3 regions of the Serratia sp. Nf2 genome follow, and region 1 is predicted to be linked to each of the others. Evidence: predicted binding sites of a transcription regulator. Region 1 holds the regulator's gene; each other region holds the start of a gene.
What was found. Region 1 encodes LexA, which represses DNA repair genes until DNA is damaged. Its sites were predicted from a motif close to TNCTGTATGTACATACAGNA; they were not measured.
Positions count from the first base shown of each region.

Region 1 (4,382 bases):
CGGCGTTTGCGTCGGCACGGTGACGTCACGCGCGTAAGGCGCATTGCGCATCAGCTGCAGGTAGCACTCCAGCTGTTCGACCAGCTGTTCGCGGGTCAGCGAACGCTGGCGCGAGGCCAGCAGCGCGGTGGAACACAGGTTCATGGCGTTGGCCGCGGCGGCGTTGTTGATACGCACCATGATCTGGCCGGCCAGATCGTTGACCGTCGGCGTCAGCCAGCTTGGGCGCTGGGCTTCGATCGGATCGATCGACTCGCGCCACTGCGGCACGTTCTGGTTGAGGTAAGCCGTCAATGGCAGCGGTTCGCCGAAGTTGACGTAACCCTGGCCCAGATTGCGCAGCTTGCGCAGGCCGCGCAGCATTTGCAGCAGGCTCTCTTTTTCCTTGGTGGCGCCACGCAGCTCTTTGGCATAGGTGCCCACTTCCATCACGTGCTCGTAACCGATGTAGATCGGCACCAGCGTGATCGGACGGGTGCCGCCGCGCAGCATCGCCTGGATGGTCATCGAGAGGGTGCCGGTCTTCGGTTCCAGCAGGCGCCCGGTGCGGGAACGGCCGCCTTCCACGAAGTATTCCACCGAGTAACCGCGGGTGAACAGCTCGCCGAGGTATTCGCGGAACACCGTCGAGTAGAGCTTGTTGCCCTTGAAGGTGCGGCGGATGAAGAACGCGCCCAGGCGACGGAAGATCGGGCCGGCCGGCCAGAAGTTGAGGTTGATGCCGGCGGCGATGTGTGGCGGCACCAGGCCCTGGTGATACAACACGTAGGACAGCAGCAGATAGTCCATGTGGCTGCGGTGGCAGGGCACGTAGACGATCTCGTGGCCGTCCTGCGCCAGTTGGCGCACGCGCTCGGCGTTGGTGACGTTGATGCCCTGATACAACCGGTTCCAGGTCCAGCTCAGCACGCGGTCGGACAGGCGCACGGTTTCGTAGGAGAAATCGGCGGCGATCTCTTCCATCAGCGCGATGGCGTTCTGCTGGGCTTTCTCGTGCGAGATCTTCTTGCTGCGGGCCTCGTCCTCGACCGCTTTTTCGATCGCTTTGGACGCCAACAGCTTGTTGAACAGATCCTGACGGGCCGGCAGGCTCGGGCCTACCGCGGCCAGGCGCTGACGCGAGAAGTGCATGCGCGCCACGCGCGCCAGTTTCTGCGCGATGGTTTTATCCGTGCCGTGCTCGGTGGCCATGCGGCGCAGCGAAACGGTGTTGGAGAAACGCACGAAGCTGTCGCGGCCGAGCCACAGCACGGCGAAGAATTTCTGCACGCCATTCAACAGACGCAGGTGCGGCGTGCCGTGGCCTTCGCGGCCCGGCGAGCGGCCGAACATCACCGAAACCGGCAGCATCTGAATGTCGAGATCCGGATTGCTGCGATGCAGATCCAGATAGTCGTGGAACAGCTTTACCGACTCTTCTTTCGGGGTGTAATAGCGGAACACGCGCGGGCCGTCGTGAATGAACACGTAGCTCGGCAGCACGGTGCCGTCGATCTCCAGCGAGTTGAGCGGATCGGGCAGATCCTGCGCCAGGCACTGGGTGCGCAGCGTCAGCAAATCCGCCTTGGAATTGTAAGGTAAAACATACAGAATCGGCCGTGAGGGATCCAACCCTAGCTCGGTAACCGGATCTGAAGGGATGACCTTACTTCTTACCAACAATTTAAGTGGTAAATTCAATATTTTATAATAAATTTTACGCCAACCTGACATAACAACGTGAAGCCTCTTGTTAGCAATGCGCCGCAAGCATACCAGAAACCGGGTAGCAGATCTGTGGTGTTCGAAAACCGAGAGCCGTCAGCGCGGACTGTTCTAGACTCTTTTTATTATGACCGACCTCTGAGAAAGGCACGAAAACATGGCAAACCAAGCAACCGGACTGACCCGCATCATCAAGGCCGCCGGCTATTCCTATAAAGGGCTTTCCGCCGCCTGGCAACACGAAGCGGCGTTCCGCCAGGAACTGGTGGTCACCCTTCTGGCTATCATACTGGCTGTCTGGCTGGATGTGGGTGCGATAGCGCGCATTTTATTGATCGGATCGGTAGCGCTGGTGATGATCGTCGAGATCCTGAACAGCGCGATCGAGGCGGTGGTGGATCGGATCGGCAGCGAACATCACGAGCTGTCCGGCCGGGCCAAGGACATGGGATCGGCGGCGGTGTCACTGGCGATCGTGCTGGCGCTGTTCGTTTGGGGCACGGTCTTATGGCAGCATTTTGGCTGACGAAAGGCGCCTACTGACTGATTTTTATTTATTCTTCGGTTCCCAATCCGCGCTTACCTGTATATACTCACAGCAAGACTGTATAAACAAACAGGGGGCGGAATGAAAGCACTAACTACCAGACAGCAAGAGGTCTACGATCTGATTCGCGATCATATTTCGCAAACGGGCATGCCGCCAACGCGTGCCGAGATCGCGATGCGTCTGGGGTTCCGTTCGCCTAACGCCGCCGAAGAACACCTGAAGGCGCTGGCACGCAAAGGCGTGATCGAAATCGTCTCCGGTGCCTCGCGCGGTATCCGCCTGCTGATGGAAGAAGAAGAAGGGCTGCCGCTGATCGGCCGCGTCGCCGCCGGCGAGCCGCTGCTGGCGCAGCAGCACATCGAAGGGCACTACCAGGTTGATCCTTCCCTGTTTAAACCGAGCGCCGATTTCCTGCTGCGGGTGAACGGCATGTCGATGCGCGACATCGGCATTCTGGACGGCGATCTGCTGGCGGTGCATAAAACCCAAGACGTGCGCAACGGCCAGGTCGTGGTGGCGCGCATCGAAGACGAAGTGACGGTCAAGCGCCTGAAAAAACACGGCAACGTGGTCGAGCTGCTGCCGGAGAACAACGAATTCCAACCGATTGTGGTCGATCTGCGTCAGCAGAATTTCACTATCGAAGGGCTGGCGGTCGGCGTGATCCGCAACGGCGACTGGATTTAATCGCTGCCCCCTCAGTGCCGCCTCTTGTATCAATCGCCCCTGTTCTGGGGCGTTTTTGTTTCTGATTTTGCCCTTCGCCACTGCTACGGGAACGTCTCATCATGCGCTTGATTTCCGCCTTCACCAGCGACACCGATAAAGCCCTGTGGCGCCTGGCCCTGCCGATGATTTTTTCCAATATCACCGTACCGCTGCTCGGGTTGGTGGACACTGCGGTGATCGGCCACCTCGACAGCCCGATCTACCTGGGGGGCGTCGCGATCGGCGCGGTGGCGACCAGCTTCCTGTTCATGCTGCTGTTGTTCCTGCGCATGAGCACCACCGGTCTGGCGGCGCAGGCGCTGGGGGCACAGAACCCGCAGGCGCTGGCGCGCGCCTTTATGCAACCGCTGGTGCTGGCGCTGCTGGTCGGGGTGGCGATCGTCCTGCTGCGGTATCCGCTGATCGAACTGGCGCTGCGGATCGTCGGTGGCGATGGCGAGGTGCTGGAACAGGCGCGGCGTTTTCTTGAAATCCGCTGGCTGAGCGCCCCGGCGGCGCTGGCCAATCTGGTGCTGTTGGGTTGGCTGCTCGGCGTGCAGTATGTGCGGGCGCCGGTGATCCTGCTGATCGTCGGCAACCTGCTGAACATCGTGTTGGATATCTGGCTGGTGATGGGCCTGGGCTGGAACGTGCGGGGGGCAGCGGCGGCAACCGCCATCGCCGAATACGCCACGCTGCTGCTCGGCCTGTGGCTGGCGTGGCGGGTGATGCGCCTGCGCGGTATCACCCTGCCGATGCTGCGTCAGGCCTGGCGTGGCGACCTGCGTCGTCTGCTGGCGCTCAACCGCGACATCATGCTGCGTTCACTGTTGCTGCAACTGTGCTTTGCGTCGCTGACCATCTTCGGCGCTCGCCTGGGAAGCGAGGTGGTGGCGGTCAACGCGATATTGATGAATCTGCTGACGTTCACCGCCTATGCGCTCGACGGCTTCGCTTATGCGGTGGAAGCCCATTCGGGCCACGCCTACGGCGCCCGGGACGACAGCCAGCTGCGCAAGGTGTGGCATGCGGCCTGCAGGCAGGCGGGGCTGGTCGCGTTGGCCTTTGGCCTGGCGTATGCCGTTACCGGCCAGCAGATCGTGGCGGCGTTGACCTCCTTGCCGGAGCTGCGTGCGTTGGCCGCCCACTATTTGCCGTGGCAGGTCATTCTGCCGCTGGTCGGGGTATGGTGCTATTTGCTGGACGGCATGTTTATCGGCGCCACGCGCGGCGCCGAGATGCGCAACAGCATGGCGGTGGCCGCGGTGGGATACGGCCTGGCGCTGTTCAGCGTACCGCTGTTTGGCAACCACGGGCTTTGGCTGGCGCTGGCGGTGTTTCTGGCGCTGCGCGGCCTGGCGTTGGGCTGGATTTGGCATCGTCATCAGGTGCGCGGCAGCTGGTTTACCGCTCGCTAGAA
Region 1 covers NZ_PYTW01000004.1:375,993-380,374, reverse strand. The annotation lists gene plsB (glycerol-3-phosphate 1-O-acyltransferase PlsB) at 1-1,713, opposite strand, end outside; gene C9411_RS12035 (diacylglycerol kinase) at 1,862-2,230, shown strand; gene lexA (transcriptional repressor LexA) at 2,333-2,941, shown strand; gene dinF (MATE family efflux transporter DinF) at 3,043-4,380, shown strand.

Region 2 (4,382 bases), on a different contig from region 1:
GTTCCACCACGGTCATCGGCGCGCTCGACAGTGCGCTGGAGGGCGTGCTGGGCGATAAACATCTGTGGCGCCGTTTTCTGTTACTGGTGCTGGATCCCAACCTGTGGATGCTGGCGGTACTGCGCAGCCGTGGCGAAAGCATGACCTGGACGCCGGGGTTGGTACTGGACTATGCGCGCATGTTGCAACAGGTCACCGAGCGTCAACACCAACGCTGGTGGCTAAAGTTGCGCGAGATGTGGAATATCCTTCGCTTTGGCAAAAGCCAAACGCGCAGGCAAAGATTTTAGTCTCGCCACCGGCGATGATAGAGTATCGGGCACATTCACCCGCGCCGGCAGGAGTTAACCGTTAATGGCTTATTCGCAACGCATTGAAACCGCAATTTTTGATATGGACGGCTTGTTGATCGATTCGGAACCGCTGTGGCTGCAGGCCGAGCTGGATATCTTCGGCGCGTTGGGTCTGGATCTGTCCGATCGCCACAAACTGCCGGACACCCTGGGGCTGCGCATCGATCTGGTGGTGAAGATGTGGTACCAGGCGATGCCCTGGCAAGGGGTTTCGCTCGATGAGGTGTCGGCGCGGATTATCGAGCGCGCCATCGAGCTGGTGCACGAGACACGCCCGCTGCTGCCGGGCGTCCGCCAGGCGCTGGAGCTATGCCGCGAGCAGGGGCTGAATATCGGCCTCGCCTCCGCCTCGCCGCTGCACATGCAACAGCAGGTGCTGAAGATGTTCGATCTTGAGGGCTACTTCGATCAGCTGGTTTCCGCCGAATACCTGCCGTACAGCAAACCGCACCCGGAGGTCTACCTGATCGCCGCCGAACGGCTGGGCAGCGATCCGCTGCGCTGCATCACGCTGGAAGACTCCTTTAACGGCATGATCGCCACCAAGGCCGCGCGCATGCGTTCCATCGTGATCCCGGCCGCCGAATACCGCCACGATCCGCGCTGGGCGTTGGCGGACCACCAGTTGGAGACCCTGGAACAGCTCACCCCCGCCCATTTTGCCTGACCTGCGGCGTCGGCCACCGGCGCCCTAGCTTTGCGGCTCTACGGCATAAAAGGGATCCGTGCTGCAAAACAAACGAAACAGTGTTTCATTATTATTGAATTGGCATGCTGTTGTTATTATGCTGGGCGGCAGGGAAAGCGACGGCCCGCGTAGCGTTGTCACTGCCACGCAGCGCTCTTCGCGGCCGCCGCTTCCTCCCGCCGCCGCACACTGAAAACCGCCTTCGTTTCTCTCCGTTCTGCACCGCCTATCGCCCGCTTTTTATTCTCACCCGTCAAAATCGATGATTTGTTACGCATTGCCGTAACAAGCCGTTGTAAAACCGGGAAAAATAAACAATTGGTTACAGGGTAACTGCTTCCACTACTGGGAATTTTCCCATATACTGGATAAATTAACAGTTTACCAGCCGGAATCGCAACAGCATGACCGCGGAAGGACATCTTATTTTCTCTGTCGCTTGCGCGATCTTCGCCAAGAAGGCGGAAGTCACGCCAGAGCTGGCTACCGGCGACTGGTGGCACATCATACCCGCCGCGCTGCTGACCTCGTTGCTGCCGGACATCGATCACCCTAAATCGCTGTTGGGTCAGCGTCTGCGCTGGATTGCCCTGCCCATCGCCCGCGCCTTCGGCCACCGCGGCTTCACCCATAGCCTGCTGGCGATCGCCGGCGGCATGGCGCTGTTCCAACTGGACGTGCCGCGCAGCTGGCCGATCCCGGCCGACGCGCTGCACGCCATGATCATCGGTTACTTCAGCCATCTGCTGGCCGATATGCTCACTCCCGCCGGCGTTCCGCTGCTGTGGCCATGCCGCTGGCGTTTTCGCCTGCCGCTGCTCAACTCGCAAAAAGGCAATCAGCTCGAGCGCGTGCTGTGCCTGTGCCTGGTGGCGTTTGCCATCTGTTGGCAAGGTGATTTCACCCTGCCGGTGCAATCCTATGTCGAGCAAATCAGAAATATTAGACTCTGATCACAAAAATCCGCTCAACTCATCACCTTCATGTATATAAAACGAACAAAAACACACAAAAAGCTATATCAAATTCCATTTGGATATAAGTAGGCCACTCGGCAAACTGTTACGATATTTACATCGCGACATACGTGATGCGTAGTCGTTTTTATAAGAAAGATTATTGGAGACATTGGGGATGAATCTTCCGCTCGTGATTAACGTGCTGGTGTTTGTCGCGCTCCTGTTGCTGTTGGCGCAAACCCGCCACAAGCAATGGAGCCTGGCGAAAAAAGTGCTGGTCGGCCTGGTGGTCGGCGTGGTGTTCGGCCTGGGCCTGCAGCTGGTGTACGGCGCCGACAACCCGGTACTGAAAGAATCCATCAGCTGGTTCAACATCGTCGGCAACGGCTATGTGCAACTGCTGCAAATGATCGTCATGCCGCTGGTGTTCGCCTCGATCCTGAGCGCGGTGGCCAAGCTGCACAACGCCTCTTCTCTGGGCAAAATCAGCGTCCTGACTATCGGTACGCTGCTGTTCACCACGCTGATCTCGGCGCTGGTGGGCGTGCTGGTCACCAACCTGTTCGGCCTGACCGCCGAAGGCCTGGTGCAGGGCGCGCAGGAAAGCGCGCGCCTGACGGCGATCCAGACCAACTACGTGGGTAAACTGGCCGACCTGACCGTGCCGCAGATGGTGCTGTCGTTCATTCCGAAAAACCCGTTCGCCGATCTGACCGGGGCCAGCCCGACGTCTATCATTAGCGTGGTGATTTTCGCCACCTTCCTCGGCGTGGCGTCGCTGCAGCTGCTGAAAGACGACAAGCCGAAAGGCGAGCGCGTGCTGGTCGCTATCGACACCCTGCAGGCCTGGGTGATGAAGCTGGTGCGCCTGGTCATGAAACTGACGCCGTACGGCGTGCTGGCGCTGATGACCAAAGTGGTCGCCGGTTCCAATATTCACGACATCGTCAAGCTCGGCAGCTTCGTGGTGGCCTCGTACATCGGCCTGGCCATCATGTTCGTGGTGCACGCTGTGCTGCTGGCCTTCACCGGCGTTAACCCGATGAAGTTCTTCCGCAAGGTGTGGCCGGTAATCACCTTCGCCTTCACCAGCCGCTCGAGCGCCGCCAGCATTCCATTGAACGTGGAAGCGCAGACCCGCCGCCTGGGCGTGCCGGAATCCATCGCCAGCTTCTCGGCGTCGTTCGGCGCCACCATCGGTCAGAACGGCTGTGCGGGCCTCTACCCGGCGATGCTGGCGGTGATGGTTGCGCCGACCGTCGGCATCAACCCGCTGGATCCGGTGTGGATCGCCACCCTGGTCGGCATCGTCACCATCAGCTCCGCCGGCGTAGCGGGCGTGGGCGGCGGCGCCACCTTCGCCGCACTGATCGTGCTGCCGGCGATGGGCCTACCGGTGACGCTGGTCGCGCTGCTGATCTCGGTCGAACCGCTGATCGACATGGGCCGTACCGCGCTGAACGTCAACGGCTCCATGGCGGCGGGCACCATCACCAGCCAGCTGATGAAACAAACCGACAAAGCCGTGATGGACAGCGAAGACGAAGTCGAATTGGCTCACCGTTAACGCCGTCTCAAAACGAAAAACCGGGGATTATCCCCGGTTTTTTTATGCCCCGTGTTCGGTCGTTACGGCCGCTCGCCGTTCGCCAGCCGCCGGTTGATGTCGGCGATCACGCCCGGCAATTGCGCCAGCGTGTCTATCACATAGTGCGCGCCCGCCGCGTACAGTTTATCGGTGGCCGCCGTGCGGCGCTGCTCGATCTCTGCCGCCGCCATCCGGCGATACTCCTGCCAGGTCGCGCCGAACTCGTTGCCGGACAGCGCCAATCCGACGCTCCACATTCCGGCGTTCAGCCCTTCATGAATGCCCGGCACCGCGTCATCCACCTTCACGCAGTGCGCCACCGCATCGATGCCCAGCGCGATCGCATTCTGCAGTGCCATCCACGGCCCTGGCCGCCCGCCGGCCGCGAGATCGTCAGTGGCAACCCAGTAATCCGGCGCGTAGCCGCGCTGCGCGGCGGCGGGCACCAGCACCTCCATCACCGCACGCGGATAACCGGAGCAGGAGCCGATTTTAATGCCCTGTTCGCGCAGCCCGGCAATCACCTGCGGCACGCCCTCGATGGGATCGGCGAAATCGATCACTTTGGCGATTTGCAGCGGCATAAACGCCTGATACAGCGCGTCGATGTCCTGATGGCTCATAGAGCGGCCCAGCTTCTGCCGCCAGCGCGCGTCGACCGCCGGCAGCTTGCCCAGCGCCTCGATGTGCTGCCATTTGCCCAGCCCCATCGGAATACGCGCTTCCGCCAGGCTGATGTCGATATCGAAGGTTTGCTTGAACGCCTCGACAAAAATCTGCGTTGGCGCAAAGGA
Region 2 covers NZ_PYTW01000003.1:221,739-226,120, forward strand. The annotation lists gene C9411_RS08850 (HdeD family acid-resistance protein) at 1-290, shown strand, start outside; gene hxpB (hexitol phosphatase HxpB) at 355-1,020, shown strand; gene C9411_RS08860 (metal-dependent hydrolase) at 1,446-1,994, shown strand; gene C9411_RS08865 (L-cystine transporter) at 2,176-3,567, shown strand; gene phnX (phosphonoacetaldehyde hydrolase) at 3,630-4,382, opposite strand, start outside.
Region 2: C9411_RS08860 (metal-dependent hydrolase) is a predicted target of LexA. The motif match lies at 1,404-1,423, and genes of this name have one in related genera.

Region 3 (4,382 bases), on a different contig from region 1:
TGCGTGCATTTGCAGCATATCCCAGGTAACAACGTATTTTTCGCTCATAGAATCGTGTCCCAGCCGGCGGTGAAGCGGCTTATTTTATAGTTCAGGGGAAAAAAGGTTGCGCGAGATTATAGAGACTGGCCGCATTGAATTCCAGCTGTACCGAGGAAAACCTCGCGATTTCCGCCGCGCGGCTTTTCGGTGATTGATGCTGAAAAAGCGAACATTCCCGCAGCGAAGCCGTGTGATCAAGCGCTTAAACCGCACAATACGGTGCGCGCACCGCCGGAAATAAAGTGATATTCTCTGGTGATCGTGCCACGACGCACAGATACCCGCTCACCTCAACCGCGCGGCACGCCCGTCCTGTCGGAGCCTGCCGTCACAGGAGACTTATAGTGTCTGAATTGTCTCAGCTTTCGCCACAGCCGCTGTGGGATATTTTCGCCAAGATCTGTTCTATCCCGCATCCTTCTTATCATGAAGAAGCGCTGGCGCAGCACATCCTCACCTGGGCCAAAGAAAAGAACCTGCACGCCGAGCGCGATCAGGTCGGCAATATCCTGCTGCGCAAGCCGGCCACCAAAGGCATGGAAAACCGCAAGCCGGTCGCGCTGCAGGCGCACCTGGACATGGTGCCGCAAAAGAATAACGACACCGTACACGACTTCGCCAAGGATCCGATCCAGCCTTATATCGCCGGCGAGTGGGTGAAAGCGCGCGGCACCACGCTGGGCGCCGACAACGGCATCGGCATGGCCTCCGCCCTAGCGGTGCTGGCCGACGACAGCGTTGAGCACGGCCCGCTGGAAGTGCTGCTGACCATGACCGAAGAAGCAGGCATGGACGGCGCCTTCGGGCTGCAGCCGAACTGGCTGCAGGCGGACATCCTGATCAATACCGACTCCGAAGAAGAAGGCGAAATCTACATGGGTTGCGCCGGTGGTATCGACTTCATCACTACCCTGCCGCTGCAGCGCGAAGCGGTGCCGGCCGGTTACCAAACCCTGAAGCTGACCCTCAAGGGCCTGAAAGGCGGCCACTCCGGCGCCGAGATCCACGTCGGGCTGGGCAATGCCAACAAGCTGCTGGCACGCTTCCTGTTCGCCCACGCGGCGGCGCTGAACCTGCGCGTGCTGGATCTGAACGGCGGCACCCTTCGCAACGCCATCCCGCGTGAAGCCTCCGCGGTGGTTGCGGTGCCGGCAGACAAGGCCGACGCGCTGAAAGCGCTGAGCCAGGAGTTCCTGGCCGTGCTGCAGAATGAACTCTCCGCCAAAGAGAAGAACATCACCGTGCTGCTGGAGCCGACCACCAGCGCTTCGCAGGCGCTGAGCGCCGACAGCCAGCAGCGCTTCCTGGCGCTGCTGAACGGCACGCCGAACGGCGTGATCCGCATGAGCGACGCGGTGAAAGGCGTGGTGGAAACCTCGCTGAACGTCGGCGTGGTCACCACCAGCGAAAACGAAGCGGAAATCATCTGCCTGATCCGCTCCCTGATCGACAGCGGCAAAGACTACGTGGTCGAGATGCTGACCGCGCTGGGCCAGCTGGCCGGCGCCAAAGTGGCGCCGAAGGGCGGCTACCCGGGCTGGCAGCCGGATGCCGACTCGCCGGTGATGCACCTGGTGCGCGAGCTGTATCAGGATCTGTTCGACAAGACGCCGAACATCATGGTGATCCACGCCGGTCTGGAATGCGGTCTGTTCAAAAAACCGTATCCAAACATGGACATGGTATCGATCGGGCCCACCATCACCGGCCCGCACTCGCCGGATGAGCAGGTGCATATCGAAAGCGTCGGTCTGTACTGGAAGCTGCTGATCTCGCTGCTGAAAGCGATCCCTGAGCGCGCGTAAGCTGCGCGCTTAACGCAAAAAGCCGGCGAGTCGCCGGCTTTTTTATTCCCAAGGCAGCGCCAACTGCCGCTCCAACTGCGGATCGAGCAGCGTCACATGCAGCCCCACCAGCCGCACGCCACGCCCTTCGCGCCGCTCGCGCCACGCCTGCCGCGCCACCTCCAGCAAATCCTGCCGATTCAACACCGGGAACACGTGCTCCTGGGTGGTTTGCTGAAAATCCTGAAACTTCAGCTTCACGCCCTGCCGGGCGATGTGCAGATCCGGTTTGACCTTGCGCAGCCGCATCTCCAGCTCGGGATAGAGTTTGTCGATAATCAGCGTTTCGCAGTCTTCCCAGTCGTGAATATCTTCCGCCAGCGTGCGCTCCACCCCCACCGATTTGCGCAGCCGCTCAGGAGAGATTTCGCGCCTATCGATGCCCTGACACCGCTCCCACAGCACCCGGCCGAACTTGCCGAAGCGCTTGAGCAACTGCGCCAAATCGTATTGCTGCACGTCGGCGCAGGTGATAAGCCCCACGGCCTCCAGCCGCTTGGCGGTCACCTTGCCGACGCCGGGGATCTTGCTGAGCGGCAGCTGTTGCAAAAACGCCGGCACCTGCGGCGGCGTGATCACGTACTGCCCGTTCGGCTTGTTCATCTCGGAGGCGATTTTGGCGAGAAACTTGATCGGCGCAACGCCGGCCGAGGCGGTGAGGTTCAGCTCGTCGGCGATAGCCTGGCGGATTTCCTGGGCGATCAGCGTCGCCGAACCGTTGCATTGCGGGCTGTCGGTCACGTCAAGATAGGCCTCGTCGAGCGACAGCGGCTCGATCAACGGGGTATAGCGAGCGAAGATTTCGCGGATGTGCAGCGAGGCCTCTTTGTAGGCCGCCATGCGCCCCGGCAGCAGGGTGAGATGCGGGCACAGCTTGAGCGCCATCGCCGTGGACATGGCGCTGTGCACGCCGTAGCGCCGCGCCGGGTAGTTGGCGGTGCTGATCACCCCACGCCGATCGGCGCTGCCGCCAATCGCCAGCGGGATATCGCGCAGGCTGGGATCGTCGCGCATTTCCACCGCCGCGAAGAAGCAGTCCATATCGACATGAATGATTTTACGCATCGCACCCTCCAGTAACACTGTATAAGTATACAGTCAGATACCGAAAGCTCAAGGCCTCAGGGTTCGATGAAAGCGCCGTTTCCGCCAGATATTTCCGCGTTGTTAAAAAAGCTTAATTTTTCAATAGTATGATTTCCGTATCCCGTGCGGCTCACCACAACGATAATGACAAGGTACCCTACATGATCAGATTTTCTCATTGGCTGCTGGCTTCCGCGCTATCCCTTAGCGCACTGGCGGCCAGCGCCGCCACCGGTCACGCGCCGGCGATCGTCGCCCACCGCGGCGGCACCGCCGATGCGCCGGAGAACACCCGCATCGCCATCGAAACCGCGCTGAAAAACGGCGCCGACGCCATCTGGATCACCCTGCAAGCATCCAAAGACGGCGTCATCGTGCTGTATCGCCCTTCGGATCTGAAAACATTGACCAACCGGCAGGGCCCGGTTTCTGCCTATACCGCCGCGCAGCTGGCCGAGACCGACGCCGGCTGGGCCTTCGCCAGGGGGGATGCGCATCCGTTCCGCGGCCAGGGTATCGGCATTCCCCGGCTCGACGACGTGCTTAAAGCTTTTCCTCACGTCACCTTTTATCTGGACATCAAATCCCCGGACGCCGATCCGGCGCAGTTTGGCCAGGCGCTGCTGGCGACGCTGGAAAGCACCGACAGCCTGAACCGCACCCGCGTCTACTCCACCGACGCCAAATACCTGCAGGCGCTGCCGCCGGCTATCCCACGCTTCGAAAGCCGCGACGAGACCCGCACGCTGCTGGCTAACGTCACCATGGCGCACCAGTGCGACGTCAAACCGGACAACCGGCAGCCGCGCTGGTACGGGCTGGAGTTGAAGCGCGAGGTGGAAGTGGTGGAGAAATATACCCTCGGCGAAGGGCGTTCGAAGGCATTTCTCACCTGGGATAAAGAGTCGATGGACTGCTTCCGCTCGCAGGGCCCGGCGCACATCATCCTGTTCGGCGTCAACTCGCCACAGGAATATCAGCAGGCGCTGGCGCTGGGCGCCGACGGCGTGATGGTCAACTCACCGGCCGAGGCAAAAAGCTTCCGCAAGGTGAAATAACAATAGAACACCGGAGAAAATCTGAGGAAATGGGGATACTCACGCTCCCCAATGAAGGGAATTTCTCCGGGATTTCACGATCAATCAATATTAATATTTTATTTTTTATCAATTAAATATATTAAAAATAAAACGTATAGCCACATAATATTCGGTGCATAAATATCCTCTTCTCATAATGCGATCAACGTCTATTTTTCGAACAAAACATCACCATTAGTGACGACAATACTCTAGGATCTGGCCATCTTTGGAAACACGCCAACAATCAGTCTTTCTTAGACTTTTCTAAATAGCACCTCCACTCATCTAAATAGCTCTACGGGTATCAACATATGTTATGGCATCGGAG
Region 3 covers NZ_PYTW01000014.1:35,745-40,126, reverse strand. The annotation lists gene gpt (xanthine phosphoribosyltransferase) at 1-48, opposite strand, end outside; gene pepD (beta-Ala-His dipeptidase) at 387-1,847, shown strand; gene dinB (DNA polymerase IV) at 1,890-2,951, opposite strand; gene C9411_RS24090 (glycerophosphodiester phosphodiesterase family protein) at 3,134-4,030, shown strand.
Region 3: dinB (DNA polymerase IV) is a predicted target of LexA. The motif match lies at 2,967-2,986, and genes of this name have one in related genera.